3 regions of the Bradyrhizobium sp. B117 genome follow, and region 1 is predicted to be linked to each of the others. Evidence: predicted binding sites of a transcription regulator. Region 1 holds the regulator's gene; each other region holds the start of a gene.
The links. Region 1 encodes LexA, which represses DNA repair genes until DNA is damaged. Its sites were predicted from a motif close to TGTTCNNNNTGTGTTCNG; they were not measured.

Region 1 (5,994 bases):
CTTCATGACGGCGGTGGTGCTGATCGCGGTGATGGTCGACCGCCGCGCCATCACCTTCCGCACGCTGGCCGTGGCGGCGCTGATCGTGCTTGCGGTCGCGCCGGAGGCGCTGGTGCATCCGAGTTTCCAGATGTCGTTCGCGGCGACGCTTGGGCTGGTGGCGCTGGTGCAGATCGGCATGCCGAACCTGTTTGCCTCGCCCGATCATTCCACGACCGCGCGCATCGCGCTGTGGGGCGGGCGCGAGATCGCGATGCTGTTCCTGGCCTCGCTGATCGCGGGGCTTGCGACCACGCCCTACGCCGCCTTCCACTTCCACCGCGTCACGCCGTTCGGCGTGCTCGCCAATCTTGGCGCGATGCCGGTGGTCTCGGCGCTGGTCATGCCGGCCGGGCTGTTGGGCCTGCTTGCGGCACCGTTCGGGCTCGACGCCGTGTTCTGGTGGCTGATGGGGATCGGCATCGACTGGATGATTGCGGTCTCGCGCTGGGTAGCGGGACTGCCGGGCGCTGTCGGCAGCATCCCCGCCTTCGGCATAGGCCCGCTGATTGCGGCGAGCCTCGGGGTCATCGTGATGGGTCTGTTGCGCACGCCGCTGCGCTGGTCCGGCGCCGTGGTGCTGCTGGCGGCGATCCTCTGGGGCCTGTCGGCACGCCAACCGGACATTTTAATTGCCGGGGACGGCCAGAGCGTCGCGGTGCGGGGGCGGGACGGGCACCTGCACCTGATCAGGGCCAGCAAGGACGGTTTTCTGCTCAAGGAATGGTTGGCTGCCGACGCCGATGTGCGTGACGCCGGCAGTGCCGCGCTGGCTGACGGCGTGTCATGCGACGAGGCCGGCTGCGTCACGCCGCTCGCCGACGGGCGGCTGGTGGCGCTGTCCCTGCGGATCGACGCGCTGGCGGATGATTGCAGTCGCGCTGCATTGGTGGTGACGGCAAGGCCCGCGCCGCCGGATTGCGCGGCGATGGTGGTCGACCGGCAGCGTCTGACGAGGCAGGGCGCGCTGGCGCTGACACAAGCTGGTGAGGGATTTGCGGTGCTGGCGGTGAAAGCGAGGGGCGCAAATCGCCCCTGGTCGCCGGCTGCTGCCGGCGAGGGCGTTTCCGAACTGACCCTCTTGCCACCGTCTGGAACTCCGCGCGTCCGGGACGCAACACCGTCGGAGGCCGACCTTGCGGCGGAGGACTAGGATCTATTTCAACCGATCGGCAGACGCGGCGTTGTCGGCCGGCTGTCGACACCGACCTGCGGCTTGTGCTCGCGCTCGCTCAGCGGCTGGGTCACGGGCAGTTGCAGCACGGTTGCCTGCTGGCCTTCGACGAGCTGTGTCACCAGCACGTATTTGCCGTCGGGGAATTCGATCGCGTCATGATGGCGATCGGGAATGTGCGGATCGATCTTGCCGAACTTGCCGACGCGCGAATTGACGGTGCGCGTCCAGATCCAGCGATTGTCGTAGCGGACGTTGTCGGCGAAGGCGAGCTCCGTTCCCGGCAGCAGGCAGACCGCGACGGTCGGATCGGCCGCGGAGGCAAAGCCGCGCGTCGAGGTGCCGCGGAACGTTGTCGTCACGATCGTCTCGCCGACCTCGGCAGGGCGCGATGCGACGGCATGCAGGCTGTAGTCACACATCGTGGGTGCTCCTCATGCGGAGATAGCAACCCGTGCCTCTGTCTTACGAGGCGCAGGCCTCTATCAGAGTGGAAGCATAATAGCGTCTGCGCGGTTGTAGGCAAATCTGCGGCTCGCTGCCGCAGCGTGCGATCACATTATCTTTCCCGAATCCGCTGGGAACAAAGTCTGCTTTCGTGCATTCGGTGGGGGTATCAGCGGCCAGCCGGAGCCGACCAGCCGGAATTTGGCCAGACCGCTTGTGACGTTTGCGTCAGCGCATTGCGCGCGTTTCGGACTTGCTCGCTCATTGCAGTCTCCTTGGCCACGTCCTTGCGGACATGGCGGTGCGATGGTGCGGCAACGGCTTGCGACGCTGATGCTGCGACCAGCACCGCGGCTACTGTGCTCAGGATGATCTTGCGCATGAGGTCTCCTCGAACCTTCGCAGCCGAAGCCGTGCTGCTTCGTGCGGTGTGGCGAGGATGTAGCGCCGGGGGAGGGGCCGGATAATCTGCGCGAAACCAGAAAGACTATCCAGCGCGAGCGGACAATCATCCGCTCCGATCTCTGGTCGGCGATGCCGATCGAAGCGCGCGGACAGCGCGCTCAGTACTTCCGGTATCAGTACTTCCGATAAAGCCCGATCAGCTTGCCCTGAATCTTGACCCGGTTCGGCGGCAGGATGCGTACCTCATAGGCCGCATTGGCGGGCTCGAGCGCGATCGAGGCGCCGCGGCGGCGGAAGCGCTTCAAGGTCGCTTCCTCGTCGTCGATCAGCGCCACCACGATGTCGCCGGTGTCGGCGCTCTCGTTGCGCTGGATCAGCGCCATGTCGCCGTCGAGTATGCCGGCTTCCACCATGGAATCGCCGCGCACTTCGAGCGCGTAGTGCTCGCCAGAGCCGAGCATGTCGGGCGGGACGCTAATGGTGTGGCTGCGGGTCTGCAACGCCTCGATCGGCGTGCCGGCCGCGATACGGCCCATCACGGGCACCGCGACGGGACGCTCGCCCTCGTCCGCGGGCGGGCTGGAGGTCGTGCGGACCTTGCCGAGGTTGCCCTCGATGACGCTCGGCGTGAAGCCGCGACGATTGCCGGCGGCGGCCTGCAGCTCAGGCAGCTTGATCACCTCGATGGCGCGGGCGCGGTTGGGCAGGCGGCGGATGAAGCCGCGCTCCTCGAGCGCGGTGATCAGGCGATGGATGCCTGATTTCGAGCGCAGGTCGAGCGCGTCCTTCATCTCGTCGAAGGATGGCGGCACGCCGCTTTCCTTCAGTCGCTCGCTGATGAACCGCAGGAGCTCGTACTGTTTGCGCGTTAACATCTCGACCAAAATCCCCCGGTTGATGTCGTTCGATTCCGAGACGATGAATTCAGCGATAAGCCGCTGCATGCTCGAAACAAATCATGAACGGACACTATATGTTCGATACATGTTCCGCAACTGCTTAATTTACCGTGAACGCGACAAAGTTCGCGCCACGCGTGTGGCCTGCGCGTTCAGACCGGCAGGCGCAGCACCTCGCAAGGTGTGCCGGCTTCGGCCTTCGGCGCGAACGGCGCGCGCACGAGAAGTGCCTGTGCCGCAGCGAGATTCGCAAGCAGCGAGGAATCCTGGTGATTGACGGGAAGGGCGATCAGCGTGCCGTCGTCGCGCGTTTCCAGGCGCGCGCGCAGATAATCCTCGCGCTGGTCGTTGGCGCCGACATCGCGGCCGAGCACCGCGCGCTCGCGGCGATGGTGAATCGCGGAACGGCCCGACAGCGCGCGAATCAGCGGCACCATGAACAGGAAGGCACACACATAGGATGACACGGGATTGCCGGGCAGGCCGATCACGCGCATCGCCGCCAGGTGTCCATGCATCATCGGCTTGCCGGGCCGCATTGCGATCTTCCAGAACGTCATCGCGATGCCCTCGGCCTTCAGCGCCTGCTGGACCAGATCGTGGTCGCCGACCGAGGCGCCGCCGGTGGTGATCAGGATGTCGGCGCCGCTCTCGCGGGCGCGGCGGATGCCCGCGGTGGTGGCGTCCAGGGTATCGGCGGCAACACCGAGATCGACGGTATCGGCGCCCTCACTGCGGGCGAGCGCGTGCAGGGCGTAGCCGTTGGAATAGACGATCTGGCCGGGGCCAGGCGTGGTGCCCGGCATCACCAGCTCGTCGCCGGTGGCGAGAATCGCGACTTTCGGGCGGCGGCGGACGGGCAGAAGCGGGTGATTCATGCCGGCGGCGAGCGCGAGGTCGCGCTCGGTCAGCCGGATACCCTTGCGCAGCAGCACGTCGCCCGCGCGGAAATCGACGCCGGCCGGGCGGATGTGTCGCCCCGTCACGGCCGTTTCCTTGATCGTGATGCGCCTCCCATCCGCAACTGTGTCCTCCTGGATCACGACTGCGTCGGCCCCGTCGGGAACGACGCCGCCGGTGAAGATCCGCACGGCTTCGCCGGCGCCGACCGATCCCGCAAACGGCCGGCCCGCCGCGACCTCGCCGATCACGGTGAGCTGGGAATCGATTGTCGCGGCATCGGCCGCACGCACCGCATAGCCATCCATCGCCGACATCGCCTGCGGCGGCTGCGTGCGCCGCGCCGCGACGTCGCGGGCGAGCACGCGGTGGAAGGCTTGGTCGAGCGCGACCGTTTCTTCAGGCAGCGGCTCTGCGCCGGCAAGCACCGCGGCAAGCGCGTCAGAAACCGGCATCAGGGCCACGGGTGAGAACTCCAGCTGCGTCCGTTCGGGCAAATCGGCGGCGAGAGTTCTAGCCGAGTGCAGGCGCTGAGGCAAAAAGGCGCTCACGCAGGAGGATTCATCCGCTCTGCAGTGAAGGACAGACGTCAAATCCGCCGCGGCATGATCCAGAAGGCCAGACAGACCGGTACGAGGATGGCCATGGCGAGGATGAGAAGGACGAGAGCCACGGCCAGCATCGGTCAACTCCCCGGCGGCTCGTCCGGACTGACGTCCGGCGCTTTGGGACTCTGATCCTTGTCGGGCAGCGGATCGGCCTGCGATTTCAGGTCGGCGGCCTTGCTGATCAGCTTGGCGGAGAGCTCAGAATCCGAGGTGGTTCTGGCGTATTTCATCAGCAGCGAGGCCTGCTTGGTGAGGTAGGTTTTGCCCAACACGACGATAAGCCCGATGTAGAATTCCCAACGGACTTATGAGTCCGGAAGCCCGTATTCGTTCCGGGAACTCTGTACAAAATTGCACAAAGTGATTTGGTTCCTCATTTTGCGTCAGATTAGTTCCAGGCCCCCTGGGCACCGGACGTTAAACCCCGAGCGCCTTCAAGGCGTTCCCGACGGCGGTTGGCGAGGTCACATGCACCGCGGTCAGGCCGCGGGCGCGGGCTCCCTCGATGTTCTCGGCAAGATCGTCGAAAAATACGATCCGGTTGGCTGGCACGCCGATAGCGGCGACGACATGGTCGAAAGCTTCCGCATCGGGTTTGCGCAGGCCGATGCTGGAGGACAGGTAGACCTCGCGGAAATGGCCGAGCAGATCGGCGTATTCCTTCGAGAAATAGTCCACATGCGGCCGGTTGGTGTTGGAGAAGGCGTAGAGCGGCATTTGCCTCGCCGCGCGCGGCAGCAACTCGGCTATGTCAGGCATCTCGCCGGCGAAGATCGCGTTCCAGCCTTCCAGGAACTGGGCGTCGGAAATGCCGATCCCGAGTGAGTTGCGCAGCGAGGCGAAATAGTCCTCGTCGGTGATCTTGCCGACCTCGTGCAGCCGGTAGGCCTCGTCGCGCACATAGCGCGCGACGATGGCTTCGGGCTTGCAGCCGGCGTGCCCCGCCCAGCAATCGATCGCCTTGGAGAAATCGATGTCGAGCACCACGCGCCCGAGATCGAACAAAAGCGCATCGGCGCTGCCGGGAGAGAGCGAGGTCACCTGCATCCTTATCCTCAGTATCGGTACGGGTCGTGGTCGAACAGCGGGAATGCGCTGAACACGCTTGGCGCATTGGTCGCGGTCGCCGGATGCAGGCAGGATTTGTTGACCTCGGCGAAGGAGGTGGCGCCCAGCAGGCCGAGGCAGCGCAGCACCTCGTCCTCCAGCAGTTCCAGCATGCGCGTGACGCCGGCCTCGCCGGCCGCCGCCAGCGCCCAGCATTGCAGCCGGCCGATGCCGACCATGTCCGCGCCCGCCGCGATCGCCTTGACGATGTCGGTGCCGCGGCAGAAGCCGCCGTCGACCATGATCTTGGCGCGGCCCTTCACGGCATCGACGATCTCAGGGAGCACATGCATGGCGCCACGGCCATGATCGAGCTGGCGCCCGCCATGGTTGGAGACGTAGATCCACTCGACGCCATGGTCGAGCGCGATCAGCGCATCCTCGGCGGTGGCGATGCCCTTCAGGATCAGCGGTA
Region 2 (5,994 bases), 4.0 Mb from region 1:
GATCTTCTCGGTGAGCTCGGCATTGGGAGCAACGAACTGCGCGCGGGCGCCGGCCTTGGACTGCTCGATCACGCGCAGGCGACAGGTGCCGACGTCTTCGAGGCTGCCTTCGATCATCGTGTGCGGTGCCAGCCGTCCAGCGTCGGCGCCGCCGATCAGCACGCCGTCCATCGCAATCTCGTAGACCGGCATCACGCCGCGCGTCGTTTCGAGCTTGAGATGGCAGGGCAGCCGCTCGGTCTTGCGGCGGTCGTCGTGCTCGCTCTGGCGCAGCAGCACCGCGCAGCGCGATTTCAGCTTCTGTGCGAAGGTGGTGACGGCCTTGCCGGCACTGGCGACGTTCTCTCCATGGGTCTCGGCGGCCTTCGTCGCGGCGTCGATCTCGGCCGCGCTCTCGCCGACCGAGATGATGAACTCCGACGCGCTCGCGGCATTGCCGGAGACTTCGCTGGTGGTGGCGTTCTGCTCGGCGACCGCGCCGTTGACGGTGTCGAACACCGGGCGGATCGCTTCGATCGCCTGCGAGATGCGGTGCACGGCGTCGGCGGAGCCGGCGGCATCGCGCTGCAGCGCGTCGATCTTTTTGGAGATCTCTTCCGTGGCGCCTTGGGTCTGCACCGCGAGCGCCTTCACCTCGGTGGCGACGACCGCAAAGCCTTTGCCGGCCGCGCCCGCGCGCGCGGCCTCGATGGTCGAGTTGAGCGCGAGCAGCGTCGTCTGTCGCGCGATCTGCGCGATCAGGTTGACGACGTTGCCGATCGCCGCGGAGGACTCGCGCAGGCGGTCGACATTGGCGCGGGCTTCCTGCGCGGCGGTGCTGGCCTCGTCGGCGAGCTTGGCAGCCGCGCGGACCTGGGCGCCGATGCCTTGCGCGGATTGGGTGAATTTGTCGGCGGCATGGGCGAAGGTCGAGGCGGTCGACTGCGCGGCGTTGGTGCGGCCGGTGAGGGCGTCGGTACGGTCGCGGATGGCGGCCAGCGTCGCGGCGGTCGCCTCGGCGCCGCCGGCCACCGAATTGGCGGCGCGCTCGAGTTGGCGGATCATCGCCCCGAGCTCGAGTTCCAGCAGTTCCAGGATCTCCCGGGCCGAATCAGCCTCGGCAGCCGGCGTGGGCTCGGAATGGGCCGCCGGCTGTGCAGCCTCCGGGGCGGGCGCAGCCATCTCCGGCAGACGCTTCCGAAATAGTCCGAACGCCATCGGGTTTCTCTTGTCGGGGAACGGTCGGGCGCTATTTTCGCAGTCCGGAATGAAATCAGGGTTAACGGTGCCTGACCTCTAGGCAGGGGCCAATACGGTGTTACCTTAAAGTCGTAGAGCCCCTTTCATTCCGGTGGGTGGACGGCCTATAAGGCCGCGCTTCCCTAAGCTCACCTTGGCGCACGATTCCTTTACGAGACCACGCATGGCCGGACATTCCCAATTCAAGAACATCATGCACCGCAAGGGGCGGCAGGATGCGCAAAAGTCGAAGCTGTTCGGCAAGCTGGCGCGCGAAATCACCGTCGCCGCCAAGCTCGGCACGCCTGACCCCGCCATGAACCCCCGCCTGCGCGCCGCCGTGATCGCCGCGCGCCAGGAGAACATGCCGAAGGACAATATCGAGCGCGCCATCAAGAAGGCGCTCGGCAGCGACGGCGAGAACTATGACGAGATCCGCTACGAGGGCTACGGCCCGGGCGGTGTCGCCGTCATCGTCGAGGCACTGACCGACAACCGCAACCGCGCCGCCTCCGACATCCGCTCCTTCTTCACCAAGTCGGGCGGCAATCTCGGCGAAACCGGCTCGGTCTCCTTCATGTTCGACCGCACCGGCATCATCGAGTACGATCGCAGCGTTGCCGATGACGACGCAGTGCTCGATGCCGCGATCGAGGCCGGTGCCGACGACGTCGTCTCCGGCGAAGGCGGCCACGAGATCTACGCCTCGACCGAGAGCTATCGCGACGTCGCCAAGGCGCTGGAGGCCAAGTTCGGCGAGCCGCGCAAGGCCGCGCTGATCTGGAAGCCGCAGAACACGGTCGCCGTCGATGACGAGACCGGCGAGAAGCTGCTCAAGCTGATGGACCTGCTCAACGAGCACGACGACGTCCAGAACGTCTATGCCAATTTCGAGGTGTCGGACGCGCTGGTCGCGAAGATGGGCGGCTAAGGCTCGATCGTCTGCCCCACATTCGCTGTCATCGCCCGCGAAAGCGGGCGATCCAGTACTCCGAGACGCCTGAGGGGTACGGATAGGCCGCGGCGTACTGGATACCCCGCTTTCGCGGGGTATGACGGCGGAATGCAGGGCGGATGCCATCCGACCATCTGCCTTTCCCCTGTTACTTCCGTTCTGTTTCTGTTTCCCCCATCGCAGCCAGCCGCTATCACTGGCCCATGACCGCGCTCCCGATTCGTGGCCCCGTTCGCATCATCGGCATCGACCCCGGCCTGCGCCGCACCGGCTGGGGCGTGATCGAGGCTGAGGGCAATCGTCTGATCTACGTCGCCTGCGGTTCGGTGGAACCGCCGGACGATCTGCCGCTGTCGAGCCGACTGCTCGCGATCCACGAGGGGCTCGCTTCCGTCCTGTCCAGCCACCGGCCGATGGAAGCAGCGGTCGAGCAGACCTTTGTGAACAAGGACGGCGTCGCGACGCTGAAGCTCGGCCAGGCCCGCGGCGTCGCCATGCTGGCGCCCGCAATGTTCGGCATCTCTGTCGCCGAATACGCGCCGAACCAGGTCAAGAAGACCGTGGTCGGTGCCGGCCACGCCGACAAGCAACAGATTGCGATGATGCTGAAGATATTGCTGCCGAAAGCCGAGCCGCCGTCCGCGGACGCCGCCGACGCGCTCGCCATCGCCATCACCCACGCCCACCACCGCCAAAGCACGGCGCTCAGGCTGAAGGTGGCGGGGTTATGATCGTACGCCGCGTATCACTGCCGTCATGCCCGGGCATAGCCGTCCGAAGGACGGCGTCGCTTCGCTCGCCTATGTGCCGGGCATCCACGTTCTTTCTTGCTGATCGCGAAGTCGTGGATGGCCGGGACAAGCCCGGCCATGACGAAAGAGAAGCGCCTGCCGCGACCGAGGTCTCACGATGATCGGCAAGCTCAAGGGCCTGATCGATTCCTACGGCGAGGATTTTGTGATTCTCGACGTCGGCGGCGTCGGCTATCAGGTGCACTGCTCGTCGCGCACGCTGCAGCATCTGCCCTCGCCCGGCGAAGCCGCCGTGCTGTCGATCGAGACCTATGTCCGCGAGGACCAGATAAAACTGTTCGGCTTCCGCACCGATCAGGAGCGCGAGTGGTTTCGCCTGCTCCAGACCGTGCAGGGCGTCGGCGCCAAGGTCGCGCTCGCGGTGCTCGGCACGTTGGTGCCGGCCGATCTCGCCAACGCCATTGCGCTGCGCGACAAGGCCGCGGTGGCGCGTACGCCCGGCGTCGGACCCAAGGTCGCCGAGCGCATCGTCACCGAATTGAAGGACAAGGCGCCGGCCTTTGCCAATGTCGATCCGGCCGTGGTTCATCTTGCCGGTGCCGTCGACGACCAGCGCGCGCCGCGCCCCGTTGCGGATGCGATCTCCGCCCTGGTCAATCTGGGTTATGGCCAGCCGCAGGCCGCCGCGGCCATCGCGTCAGCCTCGCGCAGCGCGGGTGAAGGCGCCGAGACCGCGCAGCTCATTCGCCTCGGCCTGAAGGAGCTCGCGAAGTGAGCGACTCCAAGGCCAATCGCATGGTCTCGCCCGAGCGCCGCAGCGACGATGTCGGCGACACTGCGCTGCGACCGCAATCGCTGTCCGACTTCGTCGGCCAGCAGCAGGCGCGCAAGAACCTCTCGATCTTCATCGAGGCGGCGCGCAAGCGTGGCGAGGCGCTCGATCACGTGCTGTTCGTCGGTCCGCCCGGCCTCGGCAAGACCACGCTGGCGCAGATCGTGGCCAAGGAGCTCGGCGTCGGCTTCCGTGCGACGTCAGGCCCTGTCATCGCCAAGGCCGGCGATCTCGCCGCGCTGCTCACCAATCTCGAAGAGCGCGACGTGCTGTTCATCGACGAGATCCATCGCCTCAGCCCCGCGGTCGAAGAAGTGCTCTATCCCGCGATGGAGGACTTTCAGCTCGACCTCATCATCGGCGAGGGACCGGCGGCGCGCTCGGTGAAGATCGAGCTGTCGAAATTCACCCTGGTCGGCGCCACCACGCGCGCCGGCCTGCTTACAAATCCTTTGCGCGACCGGTTCGGCATTCCGGTCCGGCTCAATTTCTACACGATCGAGGAGCTCGAGAGCATCGTCACTCGTGGCGCGCGCGTGCTCAATGTCGGCATGAGCACTGATGGCGCCAACGAGATCGCGCGCCGCGCCCGCGGCACGCCGCGCATCGCCGGCCGTCTGCTCCGCCGCGTGCGCGATTTCGCTTCAGCCGCCAATGCCGACAAGATCGACCGCAAGATCGCCGACCACGCGCTGAGCGCGCTCGAGGTCGACGCGGCGGGCCTGGACGCCATGGACCGCCGCTATCTCTCGACCATCGCGCTCAACTATGGCGGCGGCCCGGTCGGGGTCGAGACGATGGCCGCGGCGCTGTCCGAGCCGCGCGATGCGATCGAGGACATCATCGAGCCTTATCTCATCCAGTGCGGCTATCTCCAGCGCACGCCGCGCGGCCGGCTGCTCACCTCGCACGCCTTCCGCCACCTCGGCATCGCCGAGCCCTCGCGCGATGCTGCGGCACAATTCGGCCTGTTCGGCACGGACGAGAGCGACGACTGATCGCGTCGAAGCAAAGGTCCGGTTGTCATGAACTTCCGGTAATCTTTGTGCAGGCAATTGCACGAGGATGCGGGCGGTCTGCACCGGCACACCCCAATTCCGCTTCAATCGGACCGCATCAAACGCGGCATCAGAAGCAGGCTTGAATGATCTCGCGTCGTCATCTCATCCGGTCCATCGGCGGCCTGTCCGCCCTCGGCGTCTCGACCGCCGCCTATGGCGTCGGCGTCGAGCCGATGCGGCTCCGCGTCACCCGCTATCATCCCACCCCGCGGCAATGGCCGGCGGATTTCCGGCTGAAGATCGCGGCGGTCGCCGACATCCATGCCTGCGATCCCTGGATGTCGCTGGAGCGGATCGAGGCGATCGTCGATCGTACCAACGCGTTGAATGCGGACCTCATCGTGCTGCTCGGCGATTACGTCGCCGGCGTTCACCAGGTCACGCGCATCATTCCGTCGAGCGAATGGGCGAGGGTGCTGGCCGGCCTCAAGGCACCGCTCGGCGTCCATGCCGTCATGGGCAACCACGATTATTGGGATGACAGGACCGTGCAGCGGGCCGGGCGCGGGCCGACCATCGCGCATCGCGCGCTGGAGGCGGCCGGCATTCCCGTCTACGAGAACGACGCCGTGCGCCTCACCAAGGACGGCCGCTCCTTCTGGCTCGCCGGTCTCGGCGATCAGCTCGCCTTTGCGCCGGCGCAGCGCTTCCGGAGCACGGCGCGGTTCGGTGCCGACGATCTCGAGGGCACGCTGGCAAAAGTCACCGACGATGCGCCAATCATCCTGCTCGCGCATGAGCCCAACATCGCCTGGCGCGTGCCCGCGCGCGTCGCGCTGCAGCTGTCCGGCCACACCCATGGCGGCCAGGTCCGCCTGCTCGGCTGGTCGCCGGCCGTTAGGGGTCCGAATAGCGGGAAGCTCGCCTATGGTCATGTCAGGATGAAATGCGACGTCATCATCTCCGGCGGCCTCGGTTGCAGCTTGATGCCGATCCGCGTCGGCGTACCGCCTGAGATCGTCGAGGTGACGCTGGGGCGGGGACCGCTGGTGGTGTAGCCTTCAAATTTCGGGTGAGGCATCTGGGCACCCGTCTAAGGCTGCGCTATATTGATGCGATGAGTTCTGCCATCGAGAAAGCTGTCGAAGCTCTTGAGCTGCTGCCTGAGGAACTGCAGGAGTCCGCGGCCGATTATTTGTTGTCGCAAGCCAAGAAGTTTCGGGCTCTCAAAGATGC
Region 3 (5,994 bases), 120 kb from region 1:
GTGGAGTACTTCTCGGCGCCGCTCTGGTCGGTCCATTTGCGGGTCTGGAGCGCGCCCTCGATGTAAACCTTGGCGCCCTTCTTCAGATACTGCTCGGCGACCTTGCAGAGACCTTCATTGAAGATCACGACGCGGTGCCACTCGGTCTTTTCCTTGCGCTCGCCGCTGTTCTTGTCGCGCCAGGTCTCCGAGGTGGCGATGCTCAAATTCGCGATCGGCCGCCCGTCCTGGGTGCGGCGGATTTCAGGATCCTTGCCGAGATTTCCAACCAGAATGACCTTGTTGACGCTTCCCGCCATCGCCGCTCTCCACTCCAAATGCCACTGAATTTCAAAAGGCCGAACCCGCGCGCCGCGAAGCTCCGCCGCCCCGTTGAGCCGACCCTATACGCTCGCGCGAGGCGATCAGTCCGTCACCCCCGGGGTTATCCCCACATATAGCATCCGCCCTCAACTTGTTCCAGATTTGTTCTTATGCAGGCCACAGTGAACGCGTGGCAGGAGCGCGCTGAGATGGCGTCAAAAATCGCGAAGGTCGAATGGAACTTTTTCGAGTTCCCGGTAACGGGCAAAAGCGGTTAACATTCATCAAGTTAGAAGCGCTTCATAAGGTCTCTGGCTGTTGCATTTCGGAGACGGACTCTGCCTCCCCGTTAAGCTACGCTCGCCTTGGAATTGAGTTCATATGGGCGTCGCGCCTGATCAACCGCTTCGGGGACTTCAAAGAAGCGGACGAAACTGGGGAGACTGCAATGAATAAGATTTTGATTGGTGCAATCGGTGCCATGGCGTTGAGCCTGTCGGCTCCCGCAAGCGCGGCGGATCTCGCAGCGCGTCCCTACACGAAGGCCCCGCCGCCGGTCGTGGCGACCGTTTACGACTGGAGCGGCTTCTACATCGGCATCAACGGCGGCGGCGGCTCGGCCCGCAAGTGCTGGGACTTCGTCGGCGTTGGCGGCGCTCTCTTCGGCGAGGGCTGCCATAGTGCGACCGGCGGGACGGCCGGTGGCCAGATCGGCTATCGCTGGCAGTCGGCCAACTGGGTGTTCGGACTGGAAGGCCAGGGCAACTGGGCGGATTTCTCCGGCGACAACATCAGTGCGGTCAGCGGCCTGCGCGATCGCTCCAAGATCGACGCCTTCGGCCTGATCACCGGCCAGATGGGCTATGCCTGGAATAACGTGCTGTTCTACGTGAAGGGCGGCGGCGCGGTCGTCAGCGATCGCTATCGCAGCTACGATGTCCCGACCGGTCTCGAATTCGACCGGGCCAGCGAGACCCGCTGGGGTGGCGCCGTGGGGGCCGGCGTCGAGTTCGGATTCGCGCCGAACTGGACCGTCGGCTTCGAGTACGATCACCTCTTCCTCGGCACCCGTACCATCGGCTTCAGCGGCTCCGGCAACTTCTTCCTCGGCCCGCTTGGCGTCGCTACACGCTCTGATCGCATCAGCCAGGACGTCGATATCGGCCTCATCCGCGTGAACTACCGCTGGGGTGGCCCGGTCATCGGGCGATACTGATATCCATCTGATATCATTTAGAGATCAAAGGCCGGCCTCGCGCCGGCCTTTTTTGCTGGGTGCACGCGACGCGACAATGTGTCAGCAATCGTTACGTTTTGTGACTGTTGTGGCTTTTGAGAGACACAACTTGCGGATTTGGTGGTGTAAGCACGCCGCCAGTTGGACCACGGCGTCCGATACCCTTCTGCGCGCGGAAGGCAACAACAGAAACTGGGACTGGGATTTTGGTTGAAATGAAGAAAGTTTTGTTGGCTTCGGCCTGTTTGTTCGCTCTCGCTGCCCCCGCGTCGGCGGCTGATCTCGCGGCCCGCCCCTACACCAAGGCTCCGGTGGCTGTGGCCTCGGTCTACAACTGGACCGGCTTCTACCTCGGTATCGTCGGCGGCGGCGCCTGGGAAAACGGCTCGGGCGACCCAAAGATGAAGGGTGGCTTCGTCGGCGGCACCGCCGGCTACAACTGGCAGACCGGCAACGTCGTGTTCGGCGTTGAAGCCGACGGCGCCTGGGCTGACGTCAGCGCCTCGGCCGCTGGTACGGTTTTCGTCGCCGGCGTCGGTGGCATCCCCGCCTCGCTGAGCTCCAAGACCGACGCGATGGGCACCGTGCGCGGCCGCATCGGCTGGGCCGTCAACAACGTCCTGTTCTATGGCACCGGTGGTTACGCCTGGATCGACAACAAGCTCACCGCCAGCCTGGGTGCCCTCTCGGTCTCCGACAGCAAGTTCCACTCCGGCTGGACCGTCGGTGCGGGTGTCGAGGCGTTCTTCGCTCCGCAGTGGTCGGTCAAGGGCGAGTACCTCTATCGCAGCCTCGGCGGCGAGACCTACTTCTCGGGCATCGTGCCCACGGGCACGCTCAACCTTCATACCGTCCAGGTCGGCGTGAACTATCACTTCGGCGGCCCGGTCGTCGCGAAGTACTGAGCTTCGTCTCACGACCGACGTCACATCGTCACGGAAGGCCGGCCTCGCGCCGGCCTTTTTGTTTTCGCGCGACCTCGCGCCCAACCGTCATGGAATCGAGAGTGCGGTGTGCATAGCGCGCCGCTGATTGGCTCTGGTCCGTTGGGGAATTGACATGAAGACGTTGGTGCTAGCCTCGGTCAGCTTGCTCGCGCTCGGCGCGCTCGCACCGGCCGGTGCTGCCGATCTGCCGCTGTACAAGGCGCCGGCGGCGCCCGTGCTCGCCTATGACTGGACCGGCGCCTATGTCGGCATCAATGGCGGCGGCGGCCTCGCCCATTCCTGCTGGGGCATCTCCAATGCGGGCCGCGTCGCGGTCGACCCGCCGATCGGCGAAGGCTGTCACAACGCGAGCGGCGGCACCGTCGGCGGCCAGATCGGCTATCGCTGGCAGAAGGGCCACTGGGTTCTCGGTGTGGAAGGCCAGGGCAACTGGGCCGACTTCAAGGGCAGCAATGTCAGCGTGGTGCTGGCGCCGCTGACCAACCAGACCAAGATCAACAGCTTCGGCCTGTTCACCGGTCAGCTCGGCTACGCCGTGAACAGCCTGCTGTTCTACGGCAAGGCCGGCGCGGCGGTGGCCCACGACCAGTACGATACTTTCGTTCCGGGCGCGGGCGCGCCAGCATTCAACAGTGTCAACCAGACCCGCTGGGGCTACTCCGCCGGCTTCGGCATCGAGTACGGATTTACCGAAAATTGGACGGTCGGCGGCGAATACAACCACATCTTCCTCGGCCACCATGGCGCCGCTTTCGCCACGCTGGTCGGCGGCCTGGCGGCGCACACCGACCGGATCGGCCAGGACATCGATATCGGCCTGATCCGCGTCAACTACCGCTGGGGCGGTCCGGTCGTCGCCAAATACTGAGGCAGGCCCGCAGGAACTCCCCAATACTCCAAGTCCGAATTCCGAGTCCGACACTGCCAGTCCTGCTCCAGCGCGGATTCCCCAGCTCCGCACTCAACCGCGAACGAAGGGCCGGCCTCGCGCCGGCCCTTCGCCTGTTCCGGAGGCCCTTGCTCCTGCCAGATGCCGCCAGCGCGCAAACAATCCGTTGACGATTCGCAAAGTCCACTGGAAATCCGCTCTCGTTCTTCCTACGTTCGCTGCCATACCCATCGGCGCCGATCCCGGTTCCGGGCGAAGCGCGCCTCCAGCGTTGGCGCGGTCGCGCACCCATGGGATTCCTTGAGGGCAACTCGGATGGATGAAGTGATCAAGGCGAAGCGCCAACAACAGAACGCGGGCTCGAGCCTGCGCGCAATTACGATCCGTGGCGCGCGCGAGCACAACCTCAAGAACATCGACGTCGAGATTCCCCGCGACAAGCTCGTGGTGTTCACGGGCCTCTCCGGCTCCGGCAAATCCTCGCTCGCCTTCGACACCATCTATGCCGAGGGCCAGCGGCGCTACGTCGAGTCGCTCTCGGCCTATGCCCGCCAGTTCCTGGAGATGATGCAGAAGCCTGACGTCGACCAGATCGACGGCCTGTCGCCGGCGATCTCGATCGAGCAGAAGACGACCTCGAAGAATCCGCGCTCGACCGTCGGCACCGTCACCGAGATCTACGACTACATGCGCCTGCTCTGGGCGCGCGTCGGCGTGCCCTATTCGCCGGCCACGGGCCTGCCGATCGAGAGCCAGACCGTCTCGCAGATGGTCGACCGCGTGCTGGCGCTGCCGGAAGGCACCCGCCTCTATCTGCTCGCCCCAGTCGTGCGCGGCCGCAAGGGCGAGTACCGCAAGGAGCTCGCCGAATGGCTCAAGAAGGGCTTTCAGCGCGTCAAGATCGACGGCACCTTCTACGAGCTGGCCGAAGCCCCTAGCCTCGACAAGAAATTCCCGCACGACATCGACGTCGTGGTCGACCGCATCGTGGTCCGCGCCGACATCGGCCAGCGCCTCGCTGAAAGCTTCGAGACCGCGCTGAAGCTCGCCGAGGGCCTCGCCGTCGTCGAGTTCGCCGACGCGCCCGCAGCGGCCGCGCCCGCGGAGGAGAAGAAGAAGACCGCAAAGATCCACGACAAGAGCGGCCCCGAGCGCATCCTGTTCTCGGAAAAGTTCGCCTGCCCCGTCTCCGGCTTCACCATCCCCGAGATCGAGCCGCGCCTGTTCTCGTTCAACAATCCCTATGGCGCCTGCCCGGCCTGCGGCGGCCTCGGCGTCGAGCAGCATGTCGACGAGGACCTCGTCATCCCCGACAAGGAGCTCGCCATCGGCAAGGGCGCGATCGCGCCCTGGGCTAAGTCGTCGTCACCCTACTACACGCAGACGCTGACCGCGCTCGGCAAGCACTACAAGTTCACGCTGACCACCAAATGGAAGGATCTGCCGAAGAAGACGCAGAACGCGATCCTCCACGGCTCCGGCGAGGACGAGATCAAGTTCTCCTACGAGGATGGCGTCCGTTCCTACGACACCAAGAAGCCGTTCGAGGGCGTGATCACCAACATCAACCGCCGCTATCGGGAAACCGAGAGCGAGTGGGCGCGCGAGGAGCTCGCAAAGTATTTCCACGACGTGCCCTGCGGCGCCTGCAACGGTTTCCGGCTCAAACCCGAGGCGCTCTGCGTCAAGGTCGGGGCTAAGCATATCGGCGAGATCTCGGAGCTGTCGGTCAAGAAGGCCGGAGATTGGTTCGAGACCGTGCCGGACGCGCTGAACGCGCAGCAGAAGGAGATCGCCGGCCGCATCCTCAAGGAGATCCGCGAGCGCCTCACCTTCCTGCTCGACGTCGGCCTCAACTACCTCACTCTGTCCCGCTCCTCCGGCACGCTGTCCGGCGGCGAGAGCCAGCGCATCCGCCTGGCCTCGCAGATCGGCTCGGGCCTGACGGGCGTGCTCTACGTGCTGGACGAGCCCTCGATCGGCCTGCACCAGCGCGACAACGCGCGCCTGCTCGATACTCTCAAGAGGCTTCGCGACCTCGGCAACACCGTGGTCGTGGTCGAGCATGACGAGGACGCCATTCGCCTCGCCGACTACGTGCTCGACATCGGCCCCGGCGCCGGCATGCATGGCGGCCACATCGTCGCCGAAGGCACGCCCGCCGAGATCATGCGCAACCCGAAATCACTGACCGGCAAGTACCTCACCGGCGAGCTCGAGGTCGAGGTGCCGGAGCGGCGTCCGCCCAACCACCGCCGGACCATCAAGGTGGTGAACGCGCGCGGCAATAACCTCAAGAACGTCACCGCCGAGATTCCGCTCGGCCTGTTCACCTGCGTCACCGGCGTCTCCGGCGGCGGCAAGTCGACGCTGCTGATCGACACGCTCTACCGCGCCATCGCCCGCAAGCTGAACAATGCCAGCGAGGGCGCGGCGCCGCACGACCGCATCGAGGGCCTCGAGCACATCGACAAGATCATCGACATCGACCAGTCGCCGATCGGCCGCACCCCGCGCTCGAACCCGGCGACCTATACCGGCGCCTTCACGCCGATCCGCGAATGGTTCGCCGGCCTCCCCGAAGCGAAAGCGCGCGGCTATGAACCCGGCCGCTTCTC

Region 2: the regulator LexA is predicted to act here: its motif matches at 2,329-2,346, upstream of ruvC (crossover junction endodeoxyribonuclease RuvC).
Region 3: the regulator LexA is predicted to act here: its motif matches at 3,578-3,595, upstream of uvrA (excinuclease ABC subunit UvrA).

The regions. Positions count from the first base shown of each region.
Region 1 covers NZ_CP152414.1:5,018,021-5,024,014, forward strand. Annotated here, with positions in the region: gene AAFG16_RS24620 (ComEC/Rec2 family competence protein) at 1-1,192, shown strand, start outside; gene AAFG16_RS24625 (hypothetical protein) at 1,201-1,635, opposite strand; gene AAFG16_RS24630 (hypothetical protein) at 1,830-2,042, opposite strand; gene lexA (transcriptional repressor LexA) at 2,239-2,940, opposite strand; gene glp (gephyrin-like molybdotransferase Glp) at 3,117-4,328, opposite strand; gene AAFG16_RS24645 (hypothetical protein) at 4,550-4,744, opposite strand; gene AAFG16_RS24650 (HAD family phosphatase) at 4,890-5,519, opposite strand; gene AAFG16_RS24655 (alpha-hydroxy acid oxidase) at 5,528-5,994, opposite strand, start outside.
Region 2 covers NZ_CP152414.1:9,003,504-9,009,497, reverse strand. Annotated here, with positions in the region: gene AAFG16_RS42860 (methyl-accepting chemotaxis protein) at 1-1,197, opposite strand, end outside; gene AAFG16_RS42855 (YebC/PmpR family DNA-binding transcriptional regulator) at 1,403-2,149, shown strand; gene ruvC (crossover junction endodeoxyribonuclease RuvC) at 2,377-2,904, shown strand; gene ruvA (Holliday junction branch migration protein RuvA) at 3,083-3,700, shown strand; gene ruvB (Holliday junction branch migration DNA helicase RuvB) at 3,721-4,755, shown strand; gene AAFG16_RS42835 (metallophosphoesterase) at 4,902-5,816, shown strand; gene AAFG16_RS42830 (hypothetical protein) at 5,852-5,994, opposite strand, start outside.
Region 3 covers NZ_CP152414.1:5,137,715-5,143,708, reverse strand. Annotated here, with positions in the region: gene AAFG16_RS25225 (single-stranded DNA-binding protein) at 1-299, opposite strand, end outside; gene AAFG16_RS25220 (outer membrane beta-barrel protein) at 752-1,519, shown strand; gene AAFG16_RS25215 (outer membrane protein) at 1,756-2,445, shown strand; gene AAFG16_RS25210 (outer membrane beta-barrel protein) at 2,600-3,355, shown strand; gene uvrA (excinuclease ABC subunit UvrA) at 3,692-5,994, shown strand, end outside.